3 regions of the Rhodococcus sp. FW305-130 genome follow, and region 1 is predicted to be linked to each of the others. Evidence: riboswitches for the same ligand, from Rfam matches in the RefSeq annotation. Region 1 holds a riboswitch; each other region holds the start of a gene.
The links. Region 1 has a riboswitch for cobalamin ahead of AC3WQS_RS12605 (FecCD family ABC transporter permease). Riboswitches for the same ligand answer to the same signal wherever they lie in the genome.
Positions count from the first base shown of each region.

Region 2: it holds a riboswitch for cobalamin, as region 1 does, so the genes downstream of both, metE (5-methyltetrahydropteroyltriglutamate--homocysteine S-methyltransferase) here and AC3WQS_RS12605 (FecCD family ABC transporter permease) in region 1, are expected to answer to the same signal.
Region 3: it holds a riboswitch for cobalamin, as region 1 does, so the genes downstream of both, AC3WQS_RS06665 (ABC transporter substrate-binding protein) here and AC3WQS_RS12605 (FecCD family ABC transporter permease) in region 1, are expected to answer to the same signal.

Region 1 is NZ_JBYTAP010000003.1:564,686-571,352, forward strand. Features, by position in the region: gene AC3WQS_RS12570 (phosphoenolpyruvate carboxykinase (GTP)) at 1-567, shown strand, start outside; gene cysK (cysteine synthase A) at 738-1,673, shown strand; gene epsC (serine O-acetyltransferase EpsC) at 1,679-2,257, shown strand; gene AC3WQS_RS12585 (hypothetical protein) at 2,316-2,621, opposite strand; gene AC3WQS_RS12590 (cation diffusion facilitator family transporter) at 2,650-3,609, opposite strand; gene AC3WQS_RS12595 (alpha/beta hydrolase) at 3,620-4,558, opposite strand; gene AC3WQS_RS12600 (TetR/AcrR family transcriptional regulator) at 4,707-5,219, shown strand; cobalamin riboswitch at 5,236-5,371, shown strand; gene AC3WQS_RS12605 (FecCD family ABC transporter permease) at 5,489-6,496, shown strand; gene AC3WQS_RS12610 (ABC transporter ATP-binding protein) at 6,493-6,667, shown strand, end outside.
Region 2 is NZ_JBYTAP010000001.1:682,211-688,877, reverse strand. Features, by position in the region: gene AC3WQS_RS03340 (EamA family transporter) at 1-744, shown strand, start outside; gene AC3WQS_RS03335 (ABC transporter ATP-binding protein) at 790-1,746, shown strand; gene AC3WQS_RS03330 (ABC transporter permease) at 1,746-2,540, shown strand; gene AC3WQS_RS03325 (sensor histidine kinase) at 2,541-3,665, shown strand; gene AC3WQS_RS03320 (response regulator transcription factor) at 3,662-4,291, shown strand; gene AC3WQS_RS03315 (helix-turn-helix domain-containing protein) at 4,512-4,949, shown strand; cobalamin riboswitch at 5,047-5,255, shown strand; gene metE (5-methyltetrahydropteroyltriglutamate--homocysteine S-methyltransferase) at 5,415-6,667, shown strand, end outside.
Region 3 is NZ_JBYTAP010000002.1:116,846-123,512, forward strand. Features, by position in the region: gene AC3WQS_RS06650 (SDR family oxidoreductase) at 1-640, opposite strand, end outside; gene AC3WQS_RS06655 (hypothetical protein) at 691-813, opposite strand; gene AC3WQS_RS06660 (MMPL family transporter) at 943-3,063, opposite strand; cobalamin riboswitch at 3,133-3,280, shown strand; gene AC3WQS_RS06665 (ABC transporter substrate-binding protein) at 3,397-4,392, shown strand; gene AC3WQS_RS06670 (FecCD family ABC transporter permease) at 4,389-5,429, shown strand; gene AC3WQS_RS06675 (ABC transporter ATP-binding protein) at 5,426-6,259, shown strand; gene AC3WQS_RS06680 ((2Fe-2S)-binding protein) at 6,256-6,667, shown strand, end outside.

The sequences.
Region 1 (6,667 bases):
GGACGCCGCAAGACGACGGTTCCGCTGGTCACCGAGGCTCGTGACTGGCAGCACGGCGTCTTCATGGGTGCAACGGTCGGCTCCGAGCAGACCGCAGCAGCCGAAGGCCAGGTCGGTACGGTTCGCCGTGATCCGATGGCTATGCTGCCGTTCCTCGGCTACAACGTCGGTGACTACTTCCAGCACTGGATCGACCTCGGCAAGTCCGCGGACGCGTCCAAGCTCCCCAAGGTCTTCTACGTCAACTGGTTCCGCCGTGGCGACGACGGACGCTTCCTGTGGCCAGGCTTCGGCGAGAACTCTCGCGTCCTGAAGTGGATCGTCGAGCGCATCGAGCACAAGGCTGCCGGCATCGACACCCCGATCGGCGTCGTTCCCACCGGATCGGCACTCGACATCGAAGGCCTGGACGTGTCGGACGCCGACATCACCGAGGCCCTCGCGGTCAACATCGACGAGTGGAAGGCCGAGATCCCGCTCATCGAAGAGTGGTTCGACTTCGTCGGCGAGAAGCTGCCGACCGGCATTCGTGACGAGTTCGAAGCTCTGAAGCAGCGGTTGGCCTGATAAACCGCCCCCGTATGTAGTGGCCTGATGCCGCATTGGTTCAATTTGATGAACCGATGCGGCATCGGTCGTCTGTATGCCCTTGCCTGTAGCCGTTATGCAGTTCAGCCGTAAAGCAGTGATCAGCGAATCGAGCGGGTCGACACACTCGATCCTCAGGAGGACCAGATATGAGCGGGATCTACAACAACGTGACCGAATTGGTCGGGCGCACCCCGATCGTGCGGCTCAACCGTCTGACCGAGGGCCTGGACGCACAGGTCGCCGTCAAGCTCGAGTTCTACAACCCGGCCAACAGCGTCAAGGACCGGATCGGCGTGGCAATCATCGACGCCGCCGAGAAGTCCGGTGCACTCAAGCCCGGCGGAACCATCGTCGAGGGCACCAGTGGTAACACCGGTATCGCACTCGCCATGGTCGGTGCTGCTCGCGGCTACAAGGTCATCCTGACCATGCCGGAGACCATGTCCACCGAGCGTCGCGTGATGCTGCGTGCTTACGGCGCCGAGATCGTCCTTACCCCGGGCTCCGAGGGCATGGCCGGTGCAGTCGCCAAGGCCAAGGAAATCGTCGAGCAGACCGAGAACGCTGTCTCGGCCAGCCAGTTCGCGAACCCGGCCAACCCGGCCATCCACGAGGCGACGACGGGCGAAGAGGTCTGGGCCGACACCGACGGCGCCGTCGACATCTTCGTGTCCGGCATCGGCACCGGCGGCACCATCACCGGCGTCGGACGCACCCTTCGCAAGTACAAGCCCGAGGTCAAGATCGTGGGCGTCGAGCCCATCGACTCGCCGATCCTCAACGGTGGCCAGCCCGGTCCCCACAAGATCCAGGGAATCGGCGCGAACTTCGTGCCCGACGTCCTCGATCGCGAGATCTACGACGAGATCATCGACGTCTCGTTCCCCGATTCCATCGAGGTCGCTCGCGCACTCGGAACCCAGGAAGGCATCCTGGGCGGCATCTCGTCCGGTGCCATCGTCTGGGCCGCACTCGAGTTGGCGAAGCGTCCGGAAAACGCCGGCAAGCTGATCGTGGCTGTCGTGTGTGACTTCGGCGAGCGTTACATCTCCACCCCGCTGTTCGAACACATCCGGGACTGAGACTTGTGAGTATCCTCGGGACAATTCGCGAGGACCTGCAGGCTGCGCGCGGTCAGGATCCTGCCGCGCGCAGCAATGTGGAGAACGCGCTCGTTTATTCAGGGCTGCATGCCATTTGGGCGCATCGGGTTGCGCATCGCATGTGGGTCGTCCCTGCGCTACGCGGCCCGGCGCGAGTGCTCTCGCAGCTGACACGCTTCGTTACCGGCATCGAGATTCACCCCGGTGCCACCATCGGTCGACGGTTCTTCATCGACCACGGCATGGGCGTCGTGATCGGGGAGACGGCCGAGGTCGGTAACGACGTGATGCTCTATCACGGCGTCACCCTGGGTGGTCGCTCGCTCGAGCAGGTCAAGCGTCACCCGACGCTGGGAGACCGGGTCACCGTCGGCGCTGGTGCCAAGATCCTCGGACCTGTCGTCATCGGTGAAGGTAGCGCTATCGGCGCCAATGCCGTTGTCACCAGAGATGTTCCGGCCGAATCCATCGCGACGGGTATCCCGGCGGTGGCGCGGCCACGGACCACCAAGGAAAAACTGGTGGACCCGAACAGTTACATCGATCCTGCGATGTACATCTGAAGCACTCCTTCTTCGATGGCCACCCTCGTGTAGACGGCGGGTGGCCATCGGCGTCTGTTCAGGCTCGCGTCAGGTGCCACCCGCGACGTCCCAGTACGACGGCCGTCGCAGCGCCCAGTGCTGCTCCGATCAGGGGATAGCAGGCCAGGACGAGCCAGCGTGGATTGTCCGATCGGGCGTCGAAAGCGATGTTCAACGACGACTCGTAGTCCCGAGCCATCTGTACGCCGCGCAGTGGTACGTAGGAACCCTGATAGACGATGGTCTCGTCAGGACTGGTCATCACGTCGATCAGACTGCCTACCAGGGGAATTCCCCCGACGACAAATCCCAGAACCGCCAGAATTACGATCAGTGCGCGCATCGAACGAGCCTATCGCCCGGCCGGAAGTTCAGACTGCGATCGACGGTTCTTCGGGCGTCGAGAGGGTCAGGATCGCTCGCACGACGCGTGGACTCTGCTCGAGTGAGCGTTCGAGTTCGCGCAACGTGTGGGCCACTCGGGATTCCGCGTAGTCGCCGACCAGGCCGACGCTGGCCACCAGGTACACCTGCCGCGGACCGAGGTATTCCATGCGCAGGAACGTGATTCGGTTGATCTCGGGCAGTTGGGTGAGAGCTTCGACGGCTGCTGCCCGCAGCGTCGGTGAGGCCTCTTCGCCGACCAGGAATCGGCGGTTGCGATCGATCAGGATGATCGCGATGACTCCGAGAAGTATGCCGACGAAGATGGAGCCGAGGGCGTCGGGGATCGGTGAACCGGTGATCTGGTGCAGTAGGACGCCGACGAATGCGATGACCAAACCGATCAGTGCCGCAGCATCTTCGGCGAACACGGCCCGGGTCGTCGGGTCGGACGTGTTGAGCGCCTGGGCCATGACGTCACGGTTCACGGCGGACGCTTCGGTTCGGAGTTGCTTGTACGCCTGCCGGAACGAGATGCCTTCGAGGATGAACGAGACGCCGAGGACTGCGTAGGCGACACCGAAGTCGGTGGCAGGTTCGGAATGGAACAGTTCCTGGATGCCGTGGGTGATCGACACACCTGCACCGAGCGCGAAGAGTCCGAGGGCGGCGAACATCGACCAGATGTAGGCCTCCCGGCCGTACCCGAGTGGCTGGTCTCGGTCGGGAACCCTTTTCGAGCGGCGGTTCGCGATCAGCAGCAGCACTTCGTTGCCGGTATCGGCCCAGGAGTGGGTGGCCTCGGCGACCATCGATGCAGATCCGGTGACGATGGCGGCCGCCGTCTTGGCCCCGGCGATCAGCGCGTTAGCCGCAAACGCCAGTACGACTGTCGTGGTGCTCTCGTCGCCGTTTCCCGTCGGCTCGGCCTTGGGTTCGATGCTCACGAACTTCAGGCTAGGCGGGTGGCGACGGTTTCGTGCGGTGACGCTCGGCGACGGAGCGCAGCAGTGTGTCGACGGCGTCGTGGAACTGCGTCAGGCCCGGCTCTTCGACGGGAAAGTGCCCGCACCCGTCCAGCATCACGAATTCGGTGTGTGCGTTGATGCGGCGGAGGAACTGCAGGCTCAGTTCGGGTGGCGTCCATCGGTCGTCGGCCGGGTGGGTGAGCAGAACGGGCGTCGTCCGAAATGCTTCGGGTGCGGTGTGCTCGAACGAGAAGTAGCTGCTGAGGAATCCGAGTGGCACCCGAACACCGCCACCGCGCGGATCGGTTGCGCACAGCGTCGCGAGTTCACGGTTGCTGCTCATGTTCGCGACGTCGGCGACCCAACGGATGGGCACGCGGATACGGCCCACCAGTCGTTCGGTGCGGCGCATCAGGGGAGCGCCGTAGACACCCATCGGGCCGAACCGCGCCGCGGCAGCTCTGGCCGACGGATGCGAGGGATCGAGCAGACAGGTGGCGACGACGGCGTCGGCCAGACCGGTCCGCGCGGCTACCTCGTAGGCCAGCAGACCGCCGATGCTGGCGCCCAACAACACCAGCGGCCGATCGTCGGCTGCCTTCTCGGCCCGGACGAGATCGCAGAGGAGATCGACCCACTGCTCGTACCGGACGCCGGCGGGATCGGCTACGACGGTGTCGCCGTACAGCGGAAGATCGGGGAAGAGGACTTCGGCTCCGAGTTTCACGCCGATCCCGGCGAACGGCCACAATGCGCCCGAGTAGCCGCCGGCGCCGTGGATGCCGAGAACACGAACCGGCGCGTCTGGAACCACTGCCCGTGCGACGTGGACGGTGTTGCCGTTCCACTCCCACCACGTCGGGGTCGGCGCCGGCATGTGGTCGGTGTACCGGTCGGGCATAAACTTCGAGTAATCGGCGCTGGTCACCTACACAATTCTCGGTACCGGCGTCGCGGCTGACAACTCGCATCGGAGGACCGTGTCGACTCGGCGGAAAAGGCCCTCCCAGCAGCGCTCGAGGGCTACCTACGACGCGATCCTGGAGGCAGCTACTCGCGTTTTCGCGTCGGAGGGCATGGCAGCGACCACCAACCGGATCGCTGACGAGGCAGGGGTGTCGGTGGGCTCGCTCTACCAGTATTTCGGCGACAAGTACGAGATCCTCGCGGAGTTGGCGAACCGTCACGTGAGTGCTGCGCGGGAGAGTTTTGCGCTCTGCCTTGCCGACATCGTCGAGCGTGAACTCACCCCGGACGAGGCCGTCCGGATGTTGGTGGAGTGCGCGGTCGAAGTGAACAGTAAGCCGCGAGAGTTCTTTCACCTGCTCTACGATCAGGTTCCGCGTACGCGTGAGCTCATCGCGCAGGTCGAAGGAATGAATCGGCAACTGGTACTGGGTTTTTCGGAGTACTTGCAGAGCCGCGGTTTCAGTGCGGACGATGCGTTGTTGACGTCGCGGTTGACTGTGACTGCCGTGGACAGCCAGGTGCATCGGGTTGTGCTGGAATCGGATTCACCCGAAGAACTTCGAGTGCGAACGGAAGCCGTCGTGCGGCAGGCGAGATCGATGATCGCGTCGGAATCCTGATCCGGTGTGCGGAATGGTGACCACAGTCCGTTATGGTTCTGACGTCATCATCGAGGTAATGGGAAGTCGGTGCAATTCCGGCGCGGTCCCGCCACTGTGAGGTCGTCCCTGCGTCGACCGTAGCCAGATACCACCCTCGTTGACGTTGTGTCATGCCACGAGGATGGATCGGTCACACCATGAATGCTGTTGGCGGAGCTCTGTCTCCACCTACCCACCTGCCTTCGCCGAAGGCTGGTGCGCCTCGAGGACGGCTCAGTCCGGGTATCGTGCTGCCCGCTCTGCTGGTCGTCACCGTGCTCTCTGCTGTGTGCGCGTTGGCATTCGGATCCGAGATGCTCCCCGTGTCCACTGTGGTGGACGTGGTGCACTCGCGCTTCGGGGGCCCACCCGTCACGCGTTCCGAACTTGCGATCGTGTGGGGGATCAGAGCACCTCGGGTACTGCTCGGTCTGGCCGTCGGCGCTGGTCTTGCCGTCGCCGGCGCGGTGGTGCAAACCCTCGTCCGTAACGCTCTCGCCGATCCCCACCTGCTGGGAGTGTCGTCCGGCGCGAGTGTCGGTGCCACCGCCGTCATCACCACCGGACTGTTCGCCGGCGCGGGAGTGTGGGCGCTCAGTTTCGGCGCGATGATCGGGGCGTTGGGAGCTGCGATTCTCGTCTTCACCATCGCGACGCTGCAAGGCGGTATCACTCCACTGCGATTGGTTCTGACCGGCACCGTCACCGCATCCGCCCTGTCGGCGATCGCGAGTTTTCTGGTGCTGCGTACCAATGATTCCCAGGCCGCGCAGTCCGTATTGTTCTGGCTCCTGGGAAGTTTGGCCGGGGCATCCTGGGACAAGTTGTGGGCGCCGGTCGTCGTAGTGTTCCTGCTGACGGCAGCGGTGTTCGCCCTGCACGGTTGGCTGGATGCGCTGGCGGCCGGACCGGACGTCGCGGCTTCGCTCGGTATTCCCATCCGAACCCTGCGAAACGTGCTGTTCGGCGTGCTGGCAGCGTTGGTCGGCACGATGGTTGCGGTGTCCGGCGCGATTGCCTTCGTAGGCTTGGTCATACCGCACGTCACACGCATGCTTGTCGGAGCCAGACATCGAGTGGTGTTGCCGGCGGCAGCGCTGATCGGCGCGTCGTTCCTGGTGTGGGTCGACGTCGTGGCGCGGACCTCGTTGCGGCCGACCGAGATCCCGCTGAGCGTGGTGACCGGGGTGATCGGTGCCCCGCTGTTTCTCCTGCTTCTCGGCCGTCGGCGCTACCGATTCGGTGGCAGTTCGTGAGCGCCCGCGCCCTGGCGGTGACCGCGTCCGGAGTCGTCGTCCGCATCGACCGCCGAACCGTCGTCAAGGGCGTCGACATCGCGGCGGACGCCGGTGCAGTAGTAGGCGTCGTCGGTCCGAACGGATCGGGCAAGTCGACTTTGTTGCGTGCGCTTGCCGGTCTCGGACCGA
Region 2 (6,667 bases), on a different contig from region 1:
CGAACGGTACTGCTGTACGGGGTGTTCGCGATCTCGGGCGTTCAACTGTGCTTCTTCAATGCCGTGCAACATCTTTCGGTCGGCGTCGCATTGCTTCTCGAGTACCTTGCACCCATCATCGTCATCGGATGGGTGTGGATAACCAAGGGCGCGCGTCCGAGCGTGCAGACGCTTCTCGGTGCGGCGGTTGCCATGATCGGCGCCGCCGTGGTGATCGACGTCTTCGGATCGGCAGAGATCAGTGCCGTCGGAGTCGCCTGGGGACTGGCCGCCGCGGCATGCCTTGCAGTCTATTTCGTCATTTCCGAACGTGCGGACGGTGATCTCCATCCTGTTGTGCTCGCGGCATCGGGGCTCACGGTCAGTGCAATGGTCATCGGCGCGCTCGGACTCGTCGGCGTCCTCCCCCTCCAGTTCTCGGCCTCGAACGCCGTCGTGGCAGACCATTCGGTGAACGTATGGCTGCCGGTGGTGGTCCTGGTCCTGGTCAGCACTGTCATTGCCTATCTCACCGGCATCGCCGCAATCACGCTGCTGGGGCCGACAATCGGATCTCTCGTAGCGCTGACCGAAGTGCTGTGCGCGGTCCTCGCCGCGTGGATCCTGGTCGGGGAATCCGTCACTGCACTCCAAGCTGTGGGTGGCGCAGCAATCATCGCGGGGTTGGTCCTCGCGCGCCTCGGCCAGGTTGCACCGAAACAGATACCGGCCGACCCGATGACAAATGTCATGGCAGAAGAATGACGGACGGACGAGGGATCACGACCTCGAAGCGAGCAGATTCTATGTATGACCTCAGCACAGGCACGGCATTCACCACAGGCACTGCACACACTCAGTGAAGGATCGGCACACGACGCCGTCCGGTTGACCGGACTTCGCAAGAGTTTCGGAACCGTCGACGCCGTCAAGGGTATCGACCTGAGCATCCGCCCCGGCGAGATCGTCGCGTTCCTCGGCCCGAACGGCGCAGGCAAGACGACAACCATCGACATGATCCTCGGCCTGTCCCGGCCGACGTCGGGCGACGTGAGCGTCTTCGGAATGTCACCCCGATCGGCGATCGCCCGCGGACTCGTTTCCGCAGTCATGCAGACCGGCGGACTACTGAAAGAGCTGACGGTTGCCGAGACGGTGCAGCTGACCGCCAGCCTGTACGCCCAATCCCGTCCGGTCGACGAAGTGCTGGGGAGAGCCGGAATCCTCGACATCTCCGATCGCCTGGTCAGCAAATGCTCAGGCGGACAACAACAGCGGTTGCGATTTGCGATGGCGTTGCTGTCGAACCCGCAATTGCTCATTCTCGACGAGCCCACCACCGGCATGGACGTCGAAGGGCGTCGGGACTTTTGGTCCGCCATCCGCGCCGACGCAGATCACGGTCGCACTGTGCTTTTTGCGACGCACTACCTCGAAGAGGCCGATGTCTACGCCGACCGCATCATCCTGGTCAGGCAAGGCACCGTGGTCGCAGACGGGACCACCGCCGAGGTCAAGGCGATGGCGTCCGGGCGCACCCTGCGCGCGACTGTTCCAGGCATCACCGACGAACTCCTGCGAGCCATACCGAACTCCGACGCCGTCGAGGTGCGCGGTGAGTCACTGCTCGTGCACTCGGGTGACACCGATGCCGTTGCACGGTTCCTGTTGACCAATACCCAGGCTCGCGATCTCGAAATCGTCTCGCGTGGCCTCGAAGACGCATTCATCGCACTCACGTCGAACAACTCCGAAGGACAGAAGTGATGACCACTGCAACCGAAGCGAACACCTACGGAGCCGAGCGAACCGTCGTACCTCTCGGCGGATTCAACACGACGCTACTGCGATTGGAATTTCGTCGCCTGACTCGCAATCGGCGCACGATGATCTTCACGCTCGTCATGCCGGTTGTCTTCTTCCTCGTCTTCGGGCTCGGTCAAGGCGACGACGACCACGGGATCGGGCACGGCAATGTCGCCGCGTACATCATGATCAGCATGGCTCTCTACGGCGCGATGCTGGCCACCACCAGCGGCGGAGCGATGGTCTCGATCGAACGAGCGTCCGGATGGAGCCGACAACTTCGGCTGACTCCCCTGACCCCGGTCGCCTACATCGCCGTCAAACTGATCATGGCGATGCTGCTCGGTCTCGTCTCGATCCTTGTCGTCTACGTCGTCGGAGCGTTCACCTCGGCGCAGATGGACGGATCACTCTGGTTCACAACGGCATTGATCGCCTGGTTGGGATCGTCGATCTTCGCGGCCTTCGGCCTGTTCATGGGGTATCTACTCCCCAGTGAGAACGTCATGCAGCTGCTCGGACCGGGACTGGCTCTGCTCGCCTTCGGCGGCGGACTCTTCGTACCGCTCACCGACGGTTCCGTTTGGGCGACCATCGCACAGTTCACCCCGATGTTCGGCATCAACGCCCTCGCCCACGCACCGTTGACGGGCAATAGCATTCACTGGACCTGGATCGTCAATATCCTGGTGTGGTTCGCCATCTTCGCCGGCGGAGCGATCTGGCGGTTCCAACGAGATACGGAGCGTGTGTAGTTGTCGCAAACGACTGACCGAGAAGATTCCGTCGCGCTCCCGCGGCGGAATCGTTTCGGCGTTCTCTTCGCGGCGGTCTGGATGGTATTTCTCGGCGGGCCGCTGATCGAGGGATGGAATCTGCGCGACGAACTGCGCGGCTGGACAGGGATTCTCGCGACGGTCGCCTTCGGTGCGCTCTATCTCTACACGTTCGCCACAACGCAGCAGCGGCGTCGAATGACAATGACTCGGCCGACGATTCGCGAAGCTGCACTGGCTTTGGCCGCCTTGACCGCGTTGGCCGCCGTGATGATCGTCAGCGTCGGGCCGACTGGTTTGGCAGCCGCACCGTATCTCGCGGTGACAGCGGTGACGCTGCTGCCGACCGTCGCGGGCGGCATTCTCGCCTTGGTGTTCGCGGCCTCCGTGGAGATAGTCAGCCTCTCGTCCGGGTGGGGGAACTACTCCGGACTCTCGCTCGGAGTCTGCGCGGCCGCATTCGCGACCTGGGGCATCATGTCCCTGATCAGCCGCAACTTCGCCATGCTCCATGAACGCGAAGAGCAGGAGCAGCGGGCAATCATGGAGGAGCGAACGAGGATGGCGCGCGATCTGCACGACATCCTCGGGCACTCGCTGACCGTCATCACGATCAAAGCCGAACTGGCCAATCGCCTACTCGATGTCGATATCGAACGTGCGCGCAACGAACTCGACGACCTCGAAAGACTTTCGCGTGACGCGTTGGCAGACGTGCGTTCAGCCGTCGAAGGATTTCGTGGGATTTCTCTTCCCGTCGAGATAGCCCGAGCACGAGAGGCATTGCGTGCGGCTGGTATCGAGGACGAGGTGCCGAGCAGTACCGACATGGTTCCCACGCGTCTTCGCGAACTCTTTGCATGGACGATCCGTGAGGGCGTCACCAACGTCGTTCGACACAGCGGTGCGACCCACTGCCGGATCACGGTCGACGAAAATAGTGCGTCGGTCGTCGACGACGGGCAAGGGGCCGGGTCGACGTCTTCCGGCAACGGTCTGATCGGATTACGCGAGCGCGCCGGAGCGTCGGGCGCACGAGTGATCATCACTCATCCCCAGCCGCAGGGGTTTGCACTTCAGGTAGTCGAACAGGAGACAGAGTGAACAGCCAGGGCGATCGAGCAACCATACGGCTGCTCTTGGCGGACGACCAGGCGCTCGTGCGAGGAGCGTTGGCCGCACTACTCGATCTGGAATCCGACCTCTCCGTGGTGGCCGAGGTCGGTCGCGGCGACGAGGTTGTGGCCGCTGTTCTCGAACACCGCCCAGATGTCGCGCTTCTGGACGTCGAGATGCCCGGCATGGACGGAATCGCCGCGACGGCGGCCCTTCGCGAGGCAGCACCCGACACCCGAGTCCTGATCGTCACCACGTTCGGACGTCCCGGATTTCTTCGCAAAGCCCTGCACGCCGGGGCCGGCGGGTTCGTCGTCAAGGACACACCCGCCAGGCAGTTGGCCGACGCAGTCAGGCGTGTCCACGCCGGACTGCGCGTCGTCGATCCCACCCTTGCGGCCGACAGCCTCGTCAGCGGCGAGTCGCCCCTGACGGAGCGTGAGACCCAAGTACTGCGCGCCGCTCACGACGGCGCACCCGTGGCAGCCATCGCAGGGGCGCTCTTCTTGTCCGCAGGGACAGTTCGAAATCATCTGTCATCCGCGATGGGCAAGACAGGTGCGTCGACGCGCGCGGAAGCCGTCAGAATCGCCGAGTCGAACGGCTGGCTCTGATCCGCGTGGCCGGAATCCGCTTCCCCGGCAAATAGTTCGCCGTTCGATTCTTGACGGCGATTTGTCCAGATCACTCAAAGTAGGGACCTTCTACCCTAGGGATTTTCCCTGCAAACAACCCCCTCCGCGAGAATCCAAAACAGCTAATCGTTCGATAACTGGCTATGATGCAGTTAATTGAATCGACGGAGCCTGTGCGTAACGGGGGAAGGGACGTCTCATGTCGAACCAGTTCAACGATCGCTTGAACTCGCTGTTCGAGACTGCCGACTTTCACGTCACCAACGCGATGGTCGTTCGCGGCATGACCGAGTTCGGCTGCCGCATCTCGACGCCGTACCTGTCCCAACTGCGCACCGGCGTCCGAACCAACCCGTCACCCGAAGTGGTTGCCGCCCTCGCCCACTTCTTCAACGTCCATCCGGACTACTTCTACGCCCCGTCCGATCAAACTCCGCCCGCGATCTCGGGCGGCGAGGCGGACCTCTCTCTCCTCGAACAGCTGCACAACGTGCGCCTGCGAAACCTCACCTCTCGCGTCGTCGATCTATCGCCGTCTTCGCAGGATCTGCTTGTCGAAATGGCGGAGAATCTACGTTCCTCCGAGAATCTTCCGCGCGTACCACCGGACTCGAATTCCTACATGTCACGCGCGTAGCGCCCTTCGCCGACTCTCCTTGACTGCTCAGGGAGGGTTGGCCTTATGCTGGTCGATGCAGCTGGTTCGCCCGGCGCGGTCATGAGGAGCCCCGAAGACCGTTCCCGGCGTCGAAGCCCCGTCAGCGCAAGCTGTCGGAGTGAGAGGGAACCCGGTGAAAATCCGGGACTGTCCCGCAGCGGTAAGCAGGAACGACCGCCGTTTATGTGCACTGGGCATCCGCCTGGGAAGCGACGGCCAGTAGGTTCGATCCAACTCGATCGAGTGCCCGCGAGTCCGAAGACCTGCCGACTGTGTCGGGCACGCCGTGCCCGACGGTCCACCGCCTCGTGGAATGGGCGTGTAGATCTCCATCGGACCTCGTGTGCGGTGCGGGCAGTACTGTCCGCCGAAACTCGAGGTCTCGTGAGGTGTACCCGTCTGCCGGCAGTGGCCATCAATGCATTGGCAATCTGGAGAAACTCCGTGACAACAACATTCACTTCGACCGTGCTGGGCTCACCGCGCATCGGTCCTCATCGAGAACTCAAGCGGGCAACCGAAAGCTACTGGGCAGGGCGCATCGACGCCGACGCCCTGCAGGCTGTCGCCCGTGACCTCCGTCGGCAGGGCTTGGCCGACCTCCGTGACCTGGGCCTCGACTCCATCCCGGTCAATACCTTCTCCTTCTACGACCAGATGCTCGACACCGCAGTTCTTCTCGGCGCGCTGCCCGACCGCGTCGCGTCGGTCGCCGATCCGTTGGACCGCTACTTTGCCGCTGCCCGTGGGACGGACACCATCGCGCCACTCGAAATGACGAAGTGGTTCGACACCAACTACCACTACCTGGTGCCGGAGATTTCACCGTCCACCACGTTCGCACTCGACCCGTCCAAGGTCTTGTCCGAACTGGCAGAAGCACTTTCCGACGGCATTGCAGCCCGCCCGGTCGTCATCGGACCGGCCACCTTCCTGCTGCTCTCGAAGGCTGTCGGCACAGACGAGCCGCTGCTCTCGCGGCTCGACGAACTACTCCCCCTCTACGCGGATCTACTCGGTCGGCTCGCGAAGGCCGGTGCGAGCTGGGTTCAGCTCGACGAACCCGCCCTCGTGGGCGATCGCACCGATGAGGAAATCGAAGCGGCACGCGCTGCGTACGAACAGCTTTCAGCGCTGTCCAAGCGGCCGTCGATCCTGTTGGCGTCGTACTTCGGTTCGCTGCGTGACGCGTTGCCCGCGCTTGCGTCCACCGGCGTCGAAGGATTTGCCGTCGACCTGGTGGCCGGTCAGGATTCGATCGGCTCCGTACCTGAACTCGCCCGCAAACTAATCGTCGCCGGAGTGGTCGACGGACGAAACATCTGGCGGTCCGATCTGGACTCGGCACTGAGCACTTTGGGTGCCTTGCTCGGCAGCGTGGACACGCTTGCCGTCTCCACGTCGTGCTCCCTGCTGCACGTTCCGTACACACTCGACGCTGAGTCCGATGTCGACAAGGCCCTGCGCTCCTGGCTCTCGTTCGGCACCGAGAAGGTCAAGGAAGTAGTAACTCTCGCAACCGCTCTCACACAGGGCCGAGAGTCGGTGGAGGACGAGTTCGCTCTGGCACGAGCGGCCGCGTCGACCCGCAAGGACGATCGCAGACTCAATGATGCGAGTGTTCGAGGCCGTCTGGACGCGGTGCTGAACTCGGCAACCGGTCGCGCGCCCGCCGCCGAACGTCGCGCTGCCCAGGA
Region 3 (6,667 bases), on a different contig from region 1:
CACCGAGGTTGGGGATCGGGACAGGGAGTGCTGCAGGTAGTTTCGCGAGTAGCGCCAGACCTGGGAACAAGTAATACGGTCCGTCGATCTTGTCCATCTCTCCGGTGACGGAGTTGCCGACCACGGCAGACGGCCGATAAACACGCCAGGTGAGGCCTTCTCGTTCTCGAACGAGCTTCTCGGCCTCGAACTTGGTTCGGTGGTACGGCGTCGGAAAGCCTTGGCCGCAATCGAAATCGGTCTCGCTGAACGTGCCCGGATAGTCGCCTGCGACTGCGACCGATGACACGTGATGAAGGGTGGCTCCCAGTTTCGCAGCAAGTTCGACCACGGAGCGTGTGCCCTCGACATTCGTCGAAGCCTGCTCGTCTCCGGCCGTGATGTCGTAGATCGCGCCGAGGTGAAGGACATGGTCGGCCGGCGGGGGAGAGTCGATGCCCAGCTCGGGCTCGGTCAGATCGCCAACGAGCGGATGCACTCGATCGCCGCCGGGAATTGCCGACACCTGTGCTTCGAGTTTTGCGACAGAACCCGCTCTGACCAGCACGTGGATCTGAGCAGTTTCATCATGCTCGAGCAGGAGCGGTAGTACAGCTCGTCCGAGGAACCCGGTACCGCCAGTGACAATGTATGTGGCCATGGTCGGTAACTTACTCCAAAGTAAGATCGACGGCTAGGGGGAACCGGACATCAGTGCGTCATGACGCCATCCTCGGTGTCGAAGTCGATGCCCGCAGTGATGATTCCGGAAAACAGGAACGCGACGGCAAGTGCAAGAGCGGGGATTGCAAGGATCCATTCGAAAATTGTCATGCTCCAAGTCTGACGAAATCAGCTTCGGAGAACATCGACCTGCGGAGCGATTTCCCTGATCGGGCAGTCATCCTCGAGGACGACTGCCCGATCAGGGAAATCCACTAGTGCGTGATCAGTGGCCCGAAATCAGTGGCCGATGCCGACCTTCGCGTGAACTTTTTTCATCCAGGCCGGAGCCCACCAGTTCGCTTCGCCCATCAACTTCACCAGCGAGGGCACGAGCAACATGCGGATGATGGTCGCGTCGACTATCAACGCGACGATCATGCCGACGCCCAGGAACTTCATCACCGACAACCCGGACATCGCGAATGCCCCCGTCACCACGATCAGGAGTAGGGCGGCGGCCGTCACGATTCGGCCGGTGCGTTCGGTTCCGAACTTGACTGCTTCCTCCGTCGTCGCTCCCGCGTTCTTGGCCTCGACCATCCGGGACATCAGGAAAACCTCGTAGTCCGTGGACAATCCGAACACCACCGCCAGGATGAGCACGACGAACGTCGCCTCCAGCGGAGTTTGACTGACCCCGAGGAGTTCGACGCCGTGACCGTCCTGGAAGACGAAGGTGAGGACTCCGAAGGTGGTCGCGAGGCTCAGCGCGGCCATCAGTACCGCCTTGATGGGCAGGACCACCGAACCGAACGCGAGGAACAACAGGATCAAGGTCGATCCGACCATGATGATGATCATCACCGGCAACCAGTGCAGGACGGCGTTGTTGCCGTCGTCGACCATGGCTTGACCGCCACCGACAAGCAGCACTGTTCCGTCGGGAGCGGAGATCGCACGCAGATCTGTCACTGCGGTGCTCTGTGATTGGGGTGTAGAGCCCTCGCTGTAGAGAGCCTGAACCGCGATGAGTTGATTGGTGCTCGCGACGACGGTCGCCTGACCGATGCCCTCGACCTGACCGGCGGACTCGGCGATCGCTGCACCTTCGGTCGGGGTGAGAGTGTTCCCGTCCTCGGCCTGAAGGATCATCGTCGCGCCGTTGCCGGTCTGCGGGAAGTCGTTGACCAACGTGTCCATTGCGACGCGAGCGGGGTCGTTGTCCGGGAGTGCGGTGTACGAGAGTTCTCCCAAACGGGCACCGAGCAGCGGCGAGGCCATCACGAGCAGCACGGCCACGATCGTCACCGAGACCGCGACCGGACGCTTCATCACCCACGTGACGACGCGGCCCCAGAACTTGCGCGAGCGTTCCTCGCCGCGTTGCGCCGCATCCTTGCGCCACGTCAGGGCGTTGATGCGATGCCCCAGAATGGCAAGCAGCGCAGGCACAGCGGTCAGCGACAGAACTGCCGCGCTCAGTACTGCTGCGATCGCACCGAAACCCAAAGACCGGATGACGGCCTGCGGGAAAACGAGCATGCCGCTGAACGCGCAGATCAGCAGCAGACCCGAGAACATGACGGTGCGACCCGCGGTCAGAACTGTCCGCTGCGCAGCCGCTCCCGGGTCCGAGCCCGAATTCAGTTCTTCACGGAACCGACCGACCACGAACAGTCCGTAGTCGATTGCAAGTCCCAACCCGAGAAGAGAAGCGACGTTGATCGAGAACGAGGACACATCGGTGATCAGCGTGAGGATTCGCAGAACCGCCAAGGCGCTCAAGACGCTGAGTACACCCACGAATACCGGAACCGCCGCAGCGACGATGCCGCCGAAGATGAAGACCAGCAGCACCAGAGTGATCGGAATGGCGATGGCTTCGGCGACCACCAGGTCTTTCTCCAGCTTGGTGTTGAAGGCAACGCCGACGACGGTATTGCCCGCGAATTGTGCCTCGGCACCTTCAACTTCGAGCTTCGGCAAGAGATCGGCGAAAGTGGCCGGTGTGACGCCCGAGTCCGGTGCCAACGTGATCGCAACGGCCGCCATGGATCCGTCGTTCGAGAGCAGGCTGGCCTTGGCCGCGGCGTCTGTTCCCCAATACGACTTCACCGACGCGGTCGGCACTTCCGTTTTGAACTGGTCGACGGCGGCCGTTACTGCCGGCCCGATGTCGTCGAGGGTCTTACCGTCGGTGGGTGAGTAGATCGCGATGATGTCCGGGGTCTGCGGCCCGAGATTGTCTTCGATGATGTCCGCAACCTTCGCGGAGTCGCTGCCCGGATCGATGAAGCCGCCCTGGCTGAGCTTGCCGAACACTCCGAGTCCCCACACCCCACTGATGAGAACTATCAGAACCGCGAGGCTCAGTACCCACCATTTCCGGGCGACGACGGTTTGGGCCCAGCGTGTCATGTATCAACTCCGGTGTGTGGGGGCGTCTGGCCAGATCGACTGTAGTGGGCGTTTGGTCTTGAATCGGAAACGTCATGCATACTGCTCGAAGCACTTGCAAGCCACGTGTGTGGGGGAAGCCGGTCCGAATCCGGCGCTGACCCGCAACGGTAGGTCGATTCTCGGTAGTCACCGAGCGTCGGCAAGCCCGATTACCCACCGCGCGGTGTGCGACATCCATTCGTCGTGGTCTACGAAAAGGAAGTCCAGCAGGAGCTCTGGCCGAGTATCAGTGTGCGGGCGGAGTTGTCTGTCGGATTCTCATTCGTGGCTCAGAGCCCTTACGAGGTCCCCGTGTCACTTCAGTTCTCCCCGTCCCGCGCCGCCGCTGTTCTCATCGCGGTCGCCTTGGTTTCGGCAGGTTGTTCCAAAGGCCAGGAATCAGAGTCCGCGTCTGCTGCGGAATCCTTCGCACAGCCTGTGTCCGTGACCAACTGCGATCGAGAGATGACCTTCGACTCGCCGCCGCAGCGCATCGTGTCTTTGAACGGGCATGTCACCGAGGTGCTCATCGAAATCGGTGCGGGTGACCGGATCGTCGGTCGGGCGTACAGCGACAATCCGCCAACTGCGGAGACCGCCGATGCATTCAACAAGATTCCCAGCCTCTCCGATACGTTCCCCAGCATGGAGCAGGTTCTCGACGTCGATCCGGACTTCGTGGTCGGAGGAATGACCAGTGCCTTCAACGAGAAGCAGGGCCGTTCCCGAGACGCTTTCGGCGAGCGCGGAATCAACACCTTCCTCTTCTCGGAATACTGTGGCACCGGTTTCCCCGACATCGGATTGCTCGAGAACGACTACACGCAACTCGGTCGAGTCCTGGGCGTTGAAGATTCCGCCCGCGAGGTCGCAGAGGAGATCAGCGATGGTCTCGATTCCGTCCGCGCTTCGGTCGGGGACGCGGCGCCGGTACCGACCTTCTTCTACGACAGTGGTGACCAGGTTCCGACGACTATCGGCGGAGTCGGCGTCGGTCAATTGGTCGCGGAATACTCCGGTGTCTCGAACATCTTCGCCGAAGGGACAAAGCCCTACATCGACGCATCGTGGGAAGCTGTTGCCGAGCGTGCACCCCAGGCGATCGTGGTCATCGACTACGGCGACAAGACGGCCGAGCAGAAGATCGACTTCCTCCGTGCCCAGCCGTTGATGGCGACCACCCCTGCTGTGCAGCAGAACCGGTTCGTCGTGGTTCCTCTCGCGGACCTGTTCGAGAGTTCACGGTTGGTGCGTTCGGCACAGACCATCGCGACGGCCTTCCATCCGGGCGCTGACGCGGCGAAGTGACCCGCACGCGTTACGGGTACGGCGCCCTACTTGTCGGCTTGGCGGTCGCCTTGGCGATCGTCCTGGGGTTGGCCGTCTCCTTGGGATCGGTTCGCATTCCCGTCGGTGACGTCTGGGCGATAGTCGGAGCCCGTTTGGCGCCAGGGACTTTCGAAACGTGGTGGACCGCGGCGCGGGAGTCGATCGTGATCGACTCCCGCCTGCCACGTGCACTCACGGCTGCGGTCGTGGGTGCTTCCTTGGCGATGTCGGGTGCTGTTGCTCAGGCTGTCACACGGAATCCTCTTGCCGACCCGTATCTGCTCGGAGTTTCGTCGGGTGCGGGATTCATGGTGGTGCTCGTGTCGGTGCTGGGTTTCGGCGCCGGCCTCCTCGGGGTTTTCACGATTCCGGTCGCAGCATTCGTCGGGGCGATGATCCCGTTGTTTCTCGCACTGCTGATCGGCGGCCGGTATCCGCAGCCGACCGCGATCATTTTGGTGGGTGTAGCGCTCGCCCAGATATTCTCGGCGCTCATCACCTTTTGCATCCTGGTGTTGGCCGATGATCGGCACGTGACGTCGGTGATGCACTGGATTGCCGGCGGATTCGGTGATGCGCGATGGTCGACGCTGATCTTCCCGACGATCGCACTGGTCGTCGTCGGCACGGCCCTTCTGTTCAGTTCGCGGTGGATGGACGTCTTGCAGACCGGTGACGACGGGGCTGCAGCACTCGGTATGAACGTCCGACGGTTCCGAGTGTTGTCCTTGCTTGCGGTCTCCGTACTGGCGGGCGCGGCAGTCAGCGTTGCCGGTGGAATCGGATTCATCGGCCTCCTGATCCCACATCTGGCCGGTTTCATCGTCGGCACCAGAGCAATTCGACTGCTCCCTGCTGCAGCCCTTCTGGGCGCCGTCGCGATGGTTGCCGCGGATACCGCTGCGCGCTCGGTGGCACAATCCACCGAAGTTCCGGTCGGAGTGATCACCGCCCTCGTGGGTGCACCGATCTTCGTCTGGATGCTCTACCGGCAGTATCGGAGGCTCGAACAGTGACGCAGACCAGAACAGTGACACAGGCCAGAACAGAGACACTCCCGAAGGACGCCGAAGCTGCGCCTCTGCTCGAACTCGTCGAGACCCGGGCGCGGCTTGGCAACCGCGAAGTCTTGCGCGGCATCACTTTCGCGGTGACGTCCGGTGAAATACTGGGCTTGGTCGGACCCAACGGCAGTGGCAAGACGACGGCGCTGCGCTGCTGCTACAACGCTTTGACTCCGACAGGTGGCGCAGTTCTGATCGATCAAGCCGACTCGACGACGCTCTCGCGTAAGGACATCGCCAAAACCATCTCGGCGAGCGTCCAGGAACCTACTGTCTCGGCAGGACTTTCGGTTCGTGAATCGATCGCGCTCGGACGAACTCCGCACCGTAGCTGGTTGGACCGAAGCACTGAGCGAGATACCGCCATCGTGGACCGGTGCATCGAGCAGGTTGGTCTGGTCGAGCTTGCCGGACGCGACGTGTCCACCCTGTCGGGTGGTGAGCGGCAACGTGTCTCGATAGCGCGCGCATTGGCTCAGGAGCCCAAGGTTCTGTTGTTGGACGAGCCGACCAATCATCTCGATCTTCGTCACCAGTTGATCGTGATGGAATTGCTCGCCGAACTTGCGTCGGCGGGGCTCGCGGTTGTGGTCACGATGCACGATCTACGGTTGGCAGTCGAGTACTGCGACAACCTTGCCGTGCTCACCGAAGGTGAACTCCGCGCGTGTGGGTCTACGGTCGAGGTGTTGGACGAGCCGTTGTTGGCCGAGGTTTTCGGCATCAAGGCGCGAGTCGAACGCGGAGTACGTCCGCGGATGGAGATATTGGGGCTGGCATGACGGAATCGGTAGCCGGGATCTACGCCCGTATGGCATTAGCGGTGCCGTTCTTCGACAACCTGAGCGCGTATCCGGATACGATGCCCGCGGTGTTGATGACCGACCCCCAGTGGTTGGCAGCACGTGTCGCCGATACGGCCGAGCGATGGGGGAGTGCGGACAGCCGAGTGAACGGCACGTTGTGGTGGTACTCGGCCAGTTCCACGCTGACTGGCATTCCGATCGGAACCGGAATGGTCACCGGGTTCGCGGCCGATCCATCGTTGAACGGTGGGCGGATCTTCTTGCGTGACAACGGCTATCTGGGCGGGTTTGCTGCCGGATCGGTCATTCCGATCTCGCGGAGTGTGGCGGAGTTGGGCCACGCGATGTTCCGCTCACTCAGTCCCGTGATCGAGGTACTCGCCG